Regions from separate parts of the Sporolactobacillus terrae genome, predicted to be linked through region 1. Evidence: riboswitches for the same ligand, from Rfam matches in the RefSeq annotation. Region 1 holds a riboswitch; the other holds the start of a gene.
The links. A riboswitch is a leader RNA that binds a small molecule or an ion and turns the genes downstream of it on or off. The one in region 1 is predicted to bind S-adenosylmethionine.

Region 1 (4,317 bases):
ATTGTGACCGGCGATAAAGCCTACATTACCGTGGACAACTTTCCAAGAGCAGACCAAGCAACCATCACTTATCCGGATGGTCGCACGGAAGTGATCAAAGCCGGCAGTACTGCAAAAGCAATGGTTTATGAATATGATCACATGAATGCTGCGGTCAGCGGAGCGATCACGGAACAGACTGCGCGTCTGACAAACGATGTCATGCAGATGATGACCAACATCCGTGATCAATGGGGAATCCGTTATCCATTTGAATGAGGCAGATTCGCTCAAATCATAGTTTTTAAAATAAGAGAGCGTTTTCTTTTTAATTTTTATATGTCTGTATTACAATATACCTGTGATATTAATTACACTAAATTCTGACTTGAAGGGAAGATGTGCAATGAGCATTCAAGACACAGTCCTGGAACACGCAGTAGATTCAGAATACAAATTATATATTGGAGGAAAATGGGTCACAGGCACGGAAGGCAAAAAGATCGCAAGCTATAACCCAAGCAACGGCGAAAAGCTGACTGAATTCGTTGACGCTAGCCATGCCGATGTAGACGCTGCAGTTGAAGCAGCGACAAAGGCTTTTGAAACATGGAAAGACACCAGCGTTCAGGAAAAAAGCGCCATCCTGCTGAAAATTGCCGATCTGATCGACGAAAATACCGAACATCTTGCACTTGTTGAAACGTTGGATAACGGCAAACCGCTCCGGGAAACAACAAACATTGATGTTCCGGCTAGTGCAGATCACTTCCGCTATTTCGCAGGCGTCATCCGCTCTGAAGAAGGCACAGCAAACGCTCTGGATGAAAATACATTAACAATTAACTTAAAAGAATCATTAGGGGTTGTCGGCCAAGTCATCCCTTGGAATTTCCCATTGCTGATGGCAGCTTGGAAGATTGCCCCGGCGATTGCTGCGGGGAATACGGTTGTAATCCATCCATCGTCCTCAACATCGCTCAGTTTGCTTGAACTCGCGAAGCTCCTTGATCAAGCGCTTCCTGCTGGTGTTGTGAACGTCATCACCGGACGCGGATCGGATTCAGGCGACTACATGCTGCACCACGAAGGATTTGCTAAACTTGCGTTTACCGGGTCGACCCAGATTGGTTATGAGGTTGCCGAAGCAGCCGCAAAACGGCTCATTCCGGCAACACTCGAACTCGGCGGCAAATCGGCAAACATCTTCTTCGATGATGCCCCTTGGGAACGTGCCATTGAAGGCGCACAACTCGGTATTCTATTCAACCAAGGTCAAGTATGCTGCGCCGGTTCTCGAATCTTCATTCAGGAAGGGATTTATGATAAATTTGTAGCCGCTTTGAAAGAAGCATTCGAAAAAGTAAAAGTCGGTCTCCCTTGGGAAGATGGCGTACAAATGGGCGCTCAAGTCAACAAACATCAATTGAGTCAAATTCTTGATTACGTAAAAATCGGTCAGGACGAAGGCGCAAAACTTGTTACCGGCGGCTGCCAGCTGACAGACAACAACCTAGATAAAGGGGTATTCATGGCGCCAACCTTGCTTGCAGATGCAAAGAACACCATGCGTATTGCCCAGGAAGAAATCTTTGGACCGGTTGCAACTGTCATTAAATTTAAAGATGCCGATGAAGTAATTAAACTGGCGAACGAATCGGATTACGGGCTCGGCGGCGCGGTTTGGACAAAGGATATTAACAAAGCATTGCGTGTCGCTCGCGGCGTACGCACCGGACGCATGTGGGTCAACACCTACAACCAGCTCCCTGCCGGCGCTCCGTTTGGCGGCTATAAGAAATCCGGAATCGGACGCGAAACATACAAGAGCATTCTCGATGCATACACGCAAACCAAGAATATTTATATCAGCACCAAGGAAGACGTCGACGGTCTTTATTAATTTTGAGCATTACAGTGCATTTTAAAAAGAGGGTCTCATCCTGTCTTTGGACACTGAGACCCTCTTTTTTGCCATTCAGAACCGATAGGCCGCGTGGTCACGCAATTGAACAGTGCATCGGCAACTGAGTTTTCTTAAATATAATTATTCCGATCTTTTTACTTATTTTATCTTGACAAACCCCTTGGGCGAAGCTAAACTTAACTCAATTAAATGAATCTTATCAAGAGCGGCGGAGGGACTGGCCCTGAGAAGCCCGACAACCAGCACATCGGTGTATGGTGTTAATTCCAGCAGATTAATTTCTGGCAGATAAGACTAGCATCGGCGATATAAGCCGCTTCTCAATAGTCTGCGAGAAGCGGCTTTTTCATCATCTGCTCACGCACCTTCTTCTAAGATTTTATTTAATGTACTCGAAATGAACAAAGGGAGCGATTCACATGGCAGAAGAACACAAGTACGGATTTGAAACGCTGCAGGTCCACGCAGGACAGGTGCCTGATCCTGCAACAGGCGCACGTGCAGTGCCGATTTATCAAACAACATCGTTTGTTTTTAAAGATGCGGATGAAGCAGCCGATTTTTTCCAACTGAAACGACCGGGTAACGTGTATGCACGAATTATGAATCCTACCGAGGATGTCTTTGAACAGCGTGTCGCTCAGCTTGAAGGCGGATCTGCCGCACTAGCAACCGCTTCAGGACTCGCAGCAATCACCTATTCGATCTTAAATGTTGCAAACAGCGGCGATCACATTGTTGCAGCGTCGACATTGTACGGCGGAACCTACGAATTGTTTAACGTGACCTTGAAAAAGCTCGGCATCGATGTTACCTTCGTTGATCCGGATGATCCGGAAAACTTCCGCAATGCGATTCAGGATAATACCAAAGCGCTTTACGGTGAAACAATCGGAAATCCGAAAATCAACATCCTTGATATTGAAGCCGTTGCGAACATTGCTCATGAATACAATATTCCACTGATCGTCGATAACACATTCGGTACACCTTACCTTGTTCGTCCGATTGAATTTGGCGCCGATGTTGTTGTACATTCCGCTACAAAATTCATTGGCGGTCATGGCACTGCGATTGGCGGCATCATCGTAGACGGCGGAAAATTCGACTGGCGTGCAAGCGGCAAGTTCCCGGACTTTACGACACCGGACAAAAGCTACGGCGGTTTAGTTTACGCAGACCTCGCTCCGGCTTCCTTTGCCGCAAAAGCGCGTGTTCAGCTGTTGCGCAACACCGGTGCAACCATCAGCCCGCAAAATGCTTTCTTATTCCTGCAAGGCCTTGAATCGCTCTCGCTTCGGGTAGAACGCCATGTTCAGAATGCCCGCAAGGTCGCCGAATACTTGAATAACCATCCGAAAATCACATGGGTTAATTATCCTGACTTAGAAGATAACCCGTACCACGACCTTGCGAAAAAATACTTCCCAAAAGGCGCCGGCTCGATCTTTACATTCGGCGTTAAAGGAGGCCGTGAAGCCGGCAAAGCACTGATTAATAACGTGAATCTCTTCTCCTTGCTGGCAAATGTCGCCGACGCGAAGTCGCTGATCATTCATCCGGCAAGCACCACACATGCAGAACTGACACCGGAGGAACAGGCGGTTACCGGTGTAACACCTGAACTGATTCGTGTATCTATCGGCGTTGAAACCGTAGACGATATTATCTACGATCTGGATCAAGCACTTGCAAAAATTCCAGATACAGTAGAAGCAAAATAAAAAAAGAGATGTGTTACATTACAGGGGTTATTGCATAAGGGAGTCTGCATACGCAGGCTCCCTTATATTATGACTGCAGCCTAACTGAATCTGCCCTTCTTCAGCATGGTTTCAACACCGCCGATCTTTACCAGTGAACGGTTTTCAATCACCTTTTTCATCACGGATGCCGGACGACCTTTTAACCCTTTACCCATGACTTCCCCAACCGCATCATCGCGTCCAAGTGAACAAACCGTCCCTTTAAACTTGAAAACAAACGGCTTTGTCGGTCTATCATCCAGCATTGCTTTAACATTGTAGGCAGCACAATCTGCCTGTTGCAGTGCGATTTGAGCAGTCGTCGGATAAGGTTGCCCGCTGCCTGGATCAATCACTGCGGAACAATCACCGATAATCAGTATCTCCGGATGATCCGGAACCGACAGGTCATCCATGACACGCACGCGACCGCGCCGCTCTTCAAAACCTGAATCACGGACAACCGCACTCCCACTGACGCCGCCTGTCCAAACAAAGGTCCCTGCCTTTAACGATCGAACATGTTCCTCCGTGCGATAATAAATCTTCGCTCCATCAAATCCGCACACACGCCCAATTAAAAAGTCAACACCGCGATCGCGAAGCTTGCGCGATCCGTATGCAGCAAGCCGTCGATTGAACATCGGCAATGCCTTTGGCGTCGGC
Region 2 (4,317 bases), 1.2 Mb from region 1:
AAACGGATCAATCGCGGCTTCACCTATATTTCCGGTGATATGCGTGTTCAGACGGTGATCATTGCCTATCTATTTGGGTCGTTGATCGAGGGAGCGGCGGGCTTTGGAACGCCGGCAATGGTTACGGCTCCGCTAATGATTGCGATTGGCTTTCCGCCGGCGGCTGCAGTGACGCTCGCACTGATCTCGGACAGCACAGCGGTATCTTTTGGCGCGGTGGGTACGCCGATTTCGGTTGGTTTAAGCAACATTGTTACGAGTAACCCCGACTTTTTCCGTGAAATTGGACAAACCATTACGATTCTTGATCTTTTTGCCGGTTCGTTTCTACCTGTTTTATTAATCTATGTACTGACGCGTTTTTTCACCAATGCACAGGAGAAGGAAAAAGGTGTGTTGCGTTCGATGCTCCCATGGGCGCTGGTTGTCGGCTTTTCATATACATGGTCTGCGCTCGCGTATGCATTTTTCTTTGGCTATGAATTTGTTTCGATTTTGGCTTCCATTACAGCACTGGCCGTAGCTTCAATTACGGCCGCGCGCGGTTGGCTGCTTCCGAAAAAAGAATGGAAGGGCGCGCTTCGCAGTGATTTTAAAGAAGATACCGAACCGCAGACCATGAGCCTGCTTGCTGCTTGGGCACCTTATATTGCGGTAGTTATTCTACTGCTGCTTACACGTATTGTGCCGCCGATCCATCATGTTGCGACGACTGCGTTCGACCTGTCATGGAATAACATCCTTGGGATTAAAGAAGTTCATTCTGAATGGAAGCTGTTGTACTCACCAGGAACGATCTTAACGGTTTCGGCACTTCTGGCACTCATTTTTCAACGGACACCGGCCGAAGCGTTCATATGGGGTGCTAAAATTTCGCTTCGCTCGATGAAAACAACGGCAATTGCCTTGGTTGCAACCTTAATTATGGTTCAAGTATTCAGTAATTCCGGACTGACAACAAAGGATCTCGTCAGCATGCCGGAGTATATTGCCCAAGCTTTTTCGGGAAGTCTTGGCGGGATTTGGCTGGCCGCTGCTCCCTTTCTTGGGGAACTGGGTTCGTTTATTACCGGAAGCGGAACGGTATCCAATCTAACATTCTCCCCAATTCAATTTGATGTTGCGATGGATGCGGGCCTTGATCCGCGGCTTGTACTGGCCTTGCAAGTGATCGGCGGTTCAGCGGGCAGCATGATGTGTATTCATAACGTCGTTGCTGCAAGTGCCGTTGTCGGACTTGCCGGCAAAGAAGGCGAGATTATTCGTAAGACCGTTGCTCCTGCCATCCTCTATAGCGTTCTGGCAGGGTTAGCCGCTTATCTGATCACTTTATTTTTCTGAACTGAACCAGAAATAGTGGAAAAAGAATCTTCAATCTATAGAAAGAGCCCCTAAAATCATATCCCAAGGATTTGATTTCAGAGGCTCATTTTTCGTTATTCAGTGCGGTTAATTTTTATTGATCAGTCCATACTTTTTTTGCAGTTGTGACAACACGTTTTAATTTCGCCCATTGCTGAGCTTCAGTTAACTTGTTGCCTTCTTCAGTGGATGCGAAACCACATTGTGTGGACAAACATAGATTTTTTAATGGAACAAAAGTGGCTGCTTCTTCAATCCGTTTTTGCAGCTTTTCTTCAGATTCCAGTTCAGGAAACTTGGACGTTATCAGACCTAGAACAACCTTTTTGTCAGCACCATTTTGGAAAATTTCTCCAAGCGGCGCAAAGTCGCCGGCGCGTTCATTATCATATTCGAGAAAATAGCCGTCGATGTTAAGCTGTGCGAGATAGGAAGCAACCGGTCCGTAGCCACCGGAGAACAGGAAGGTGGAGCGGAAGTTGCCGCGACAAATGTGCATGGTGACCGTTAAATCTTCAGGAAGATCTTTGACTGCAGCGTTGATCACCGTGACACCATCTTGTGCGATTTGTTCAGCGCTTGCTTTTTCTTCATTGCTTTTTGCATTGCTGATTCGGTCGATCAGGAAGGCCCAAGTCGTGTCATCGAGTTGAAGATAGCGGCAGCCAAGTTCGTAGAAATGCAGGATCGTTTGCCGATAGGCGGTTGCGAGATCTGCTAAGAAGTCGGCACGTGTTTCATAGAAGTTAACCGCTTGATCATCTCGGTGGTCACGGAAGTAGAGTGTAGGACTTGGGATCGTTTGTTTTGCCAGCACGCCTTCAGGTACGATACGCTGCAAGTATGTAAATGCCTCGTAGAATGGATGGTTCGGATTGTAGGCAACTTTGTCGACGAAGCGGACGTTGGTGTCACGCGTTTTTGCACCTTTAAATTTATAGCTTTCATGTTGTGAATAGGTCTCAACGCCGTTGAGATTGGCGAGAAAATCCAAATGCCACCAGCTGCGACGAAATTCACCGTCGGTTACGGCTTTTAGTCCTAATGCAATTTGCTTATCGACGATTTTCTTGATCTCCTCATCTTCGACTTTGGTCAGTGCAGCTTGGTCAATTTTTCCTTCATGAAAGGCTTCTCGTGCTTCTTTCAATGCTTGTGGACGCAAGAGACTTCCTACTTGGTCGAAACGGAATGGCGCTTTTTTTGCTGTGCTTACGGTCATTTCTTTATCCTCCTCAATTTTTATGGCACAATCATTCATCATGCAGGAGACCTAAGTGATCAACCGGGTGCTTTAGAGCAAATAAAAAAGTCTTCTTTATTTGGGAATAAGAAGACTGTGCGTTCGGGTCTCTTCTTATCCCTCCGGCGTTTTAAATGCCGGCTGGGATTAGCACCTTGTCGCAAAACGACGGTTGCTGAAGCGTCATCAGGCCAGTCCCTCGGCTTCTCTAGATAAGAATGATTGATTCATTGATTTGATTGTCTTGAAGTCTACGCTAAATCGGTTGGCTTTTCAAGCTTTTTTAGCCAATTTGCAAAAAACGATCGTCTGTTCAAAGCAGGCATAATTTTTGACAAGCAGTGCCATCCTTTTTTACGCTAAAGTTATTCTCGTATGAAGCTGGTGATTTAATGGAAAAGGTGAAAATCGGTCGAACGGAACTAACTGTAAATCCACTTGGGCTTGGAACAAATAAAATTGGTGGGTATAACTTGTTTCCCAATCTTGATGATGAGACGGGAAAGCAGGTGGTTCAAACGGCCATTGACCACGAGGTTGAAATGATTGATACCGCATTTATGTACGGGCTCGGTCATTCTGAAGAACTGATCGGTGACGTGCTGAAGAACAATGATCGTGAAAAAGTAATTTTGGCAACGAAAGGCGCGCAGCAAATTGCTGCGGATGGCGCTGTCACGTTGAGTAATAATCCTGAATTTCTGACGCAAGCAGTTGATGAAAGTCTGAAACGACTGCAGACCGATTATTTGGATATCTTTTATATCCATTTTCCAGATCAGGACACGCCGAAGGCAGAAGCGGTCGGAGCGCTTCAGCGTTTGAGAGAAGCGGGCAAGATTCGGGCAATCGGCATTTCGAATTTTAGCTTGGAACAAATTAAAGAAGCTGATGCAGACGGTTATGTTGATTTAGTCGAAAATCAATACAATTTGCTGCAGCAGGATGCGATGCGTGAAGTCGTCCCTTATCTGAAGGAGCGTGGGATTACCTTTGTGCCTTATGAACCGTTTGCTGCCGCACTTTTGACCGGACGCTACAACCCGGATAACTTGCCGCATTTTGAAGCAGGCGATCACCGTCTGACGATTGATTTGTATCAACCGGATCAATTGAAGCGAAATGTTGAAAAAGTTGAAAAGCTGAAACCGATCGCTTCGCACTATGGTGTCACAACGGCACAACTTGTTCTTGCTTGGTACATGAAGAATCCGCTGATCGGACCCGTGATTCCCGGGGCGCGTACACCGGAACAACTGCTGGCGAATGTGGCAAGTGTTTCTACAGCGCTTCGGGATGAGGATTACCAAACGATCGATCATGTCTTTGCCTCATCGAATTTGTAATCAGTTGAGCAGTCTCATGCTAATGGAGTATGATGAGAAGTGCAGTACAGGGGACGCTTGATCGCGCAATTTTATTATCTGAATGTATGAAGAACCGCAAAAGGTTAAATAAAGAATGGAGCAGCCGTTTTCGAGGGGTTTCCTCGCTGAAGCGGCTGCTTTTTCTTTGTGCGCTTCACCAGGCATGTGTGTCTTTTTCTACATAATAGGTGTTCTAACTTTCGGCATCCCTAGGATGTGCATACACATAAGAGAAGGAGGTTGTTTAATAATGGCTAAATACAGTATTCATGCCGGACATAATTCCTTTGTTCCTGGTGCTCAGGGGTTTATCAAGGAAGAAGTCGTTAATCGGCAAATCAAGAA

Region 2: another riboswitch for S-adenosylmethionine. It lies ahead of K7399_RS02400 (vitamin B12 independent methionine synthase); the one in region 1 lies ahead of K7399_RS12655 (O-acetylhomoserine aminocarboxypropyltransferase/cysteine synthase family protein).

What each region holds. Positions count from the first base shown of each region.
Region 1 is NZ_CP082837.1:2,653,356-2,657,672, forward strand. Features, by position in the region: gene K7399_RS12645 (Gfo/Idh/MocA family protein) at 1-258, shown strand, start outside; gene K7399_RS12650 (aldehyde dehydrogenase family protein) at 386-1,882, shown strand; SAM riboswitch class I at 2,100-2,201, shown strand; gene K7399_RS12655 (O-acetylhomoserine aminocarboxypropyltransferase/cysteine synthase family protein) at 2,326-3,630, shown strand; gene K7399_RS12660 (NAD(P)/FAD-dependent oxidoreductase) at 3,711-4,317, opposite strand, start outside.
Region 2 is NZ_CP082837.1:528,743-533,059, forward strand. Features, by position in the region: gene K7399_RS02395 (L-lactate permease) at 1-1,341, shown strand, start outside; gene K7399_RS02400 (vitamin B12 independent methionine synthase) at 1,457-2,584, opposite strand; SAM riboswitch class I at 2,717-2,824, opposite strand; gene K7399_RS02405 (aldo/keto reductase) at 2,998-3,951, shown strand; gene K7399_RS02410 (N-acetylmuramoyl-L-alanine amidase) at 4,223-4,317, shown strand, end outside.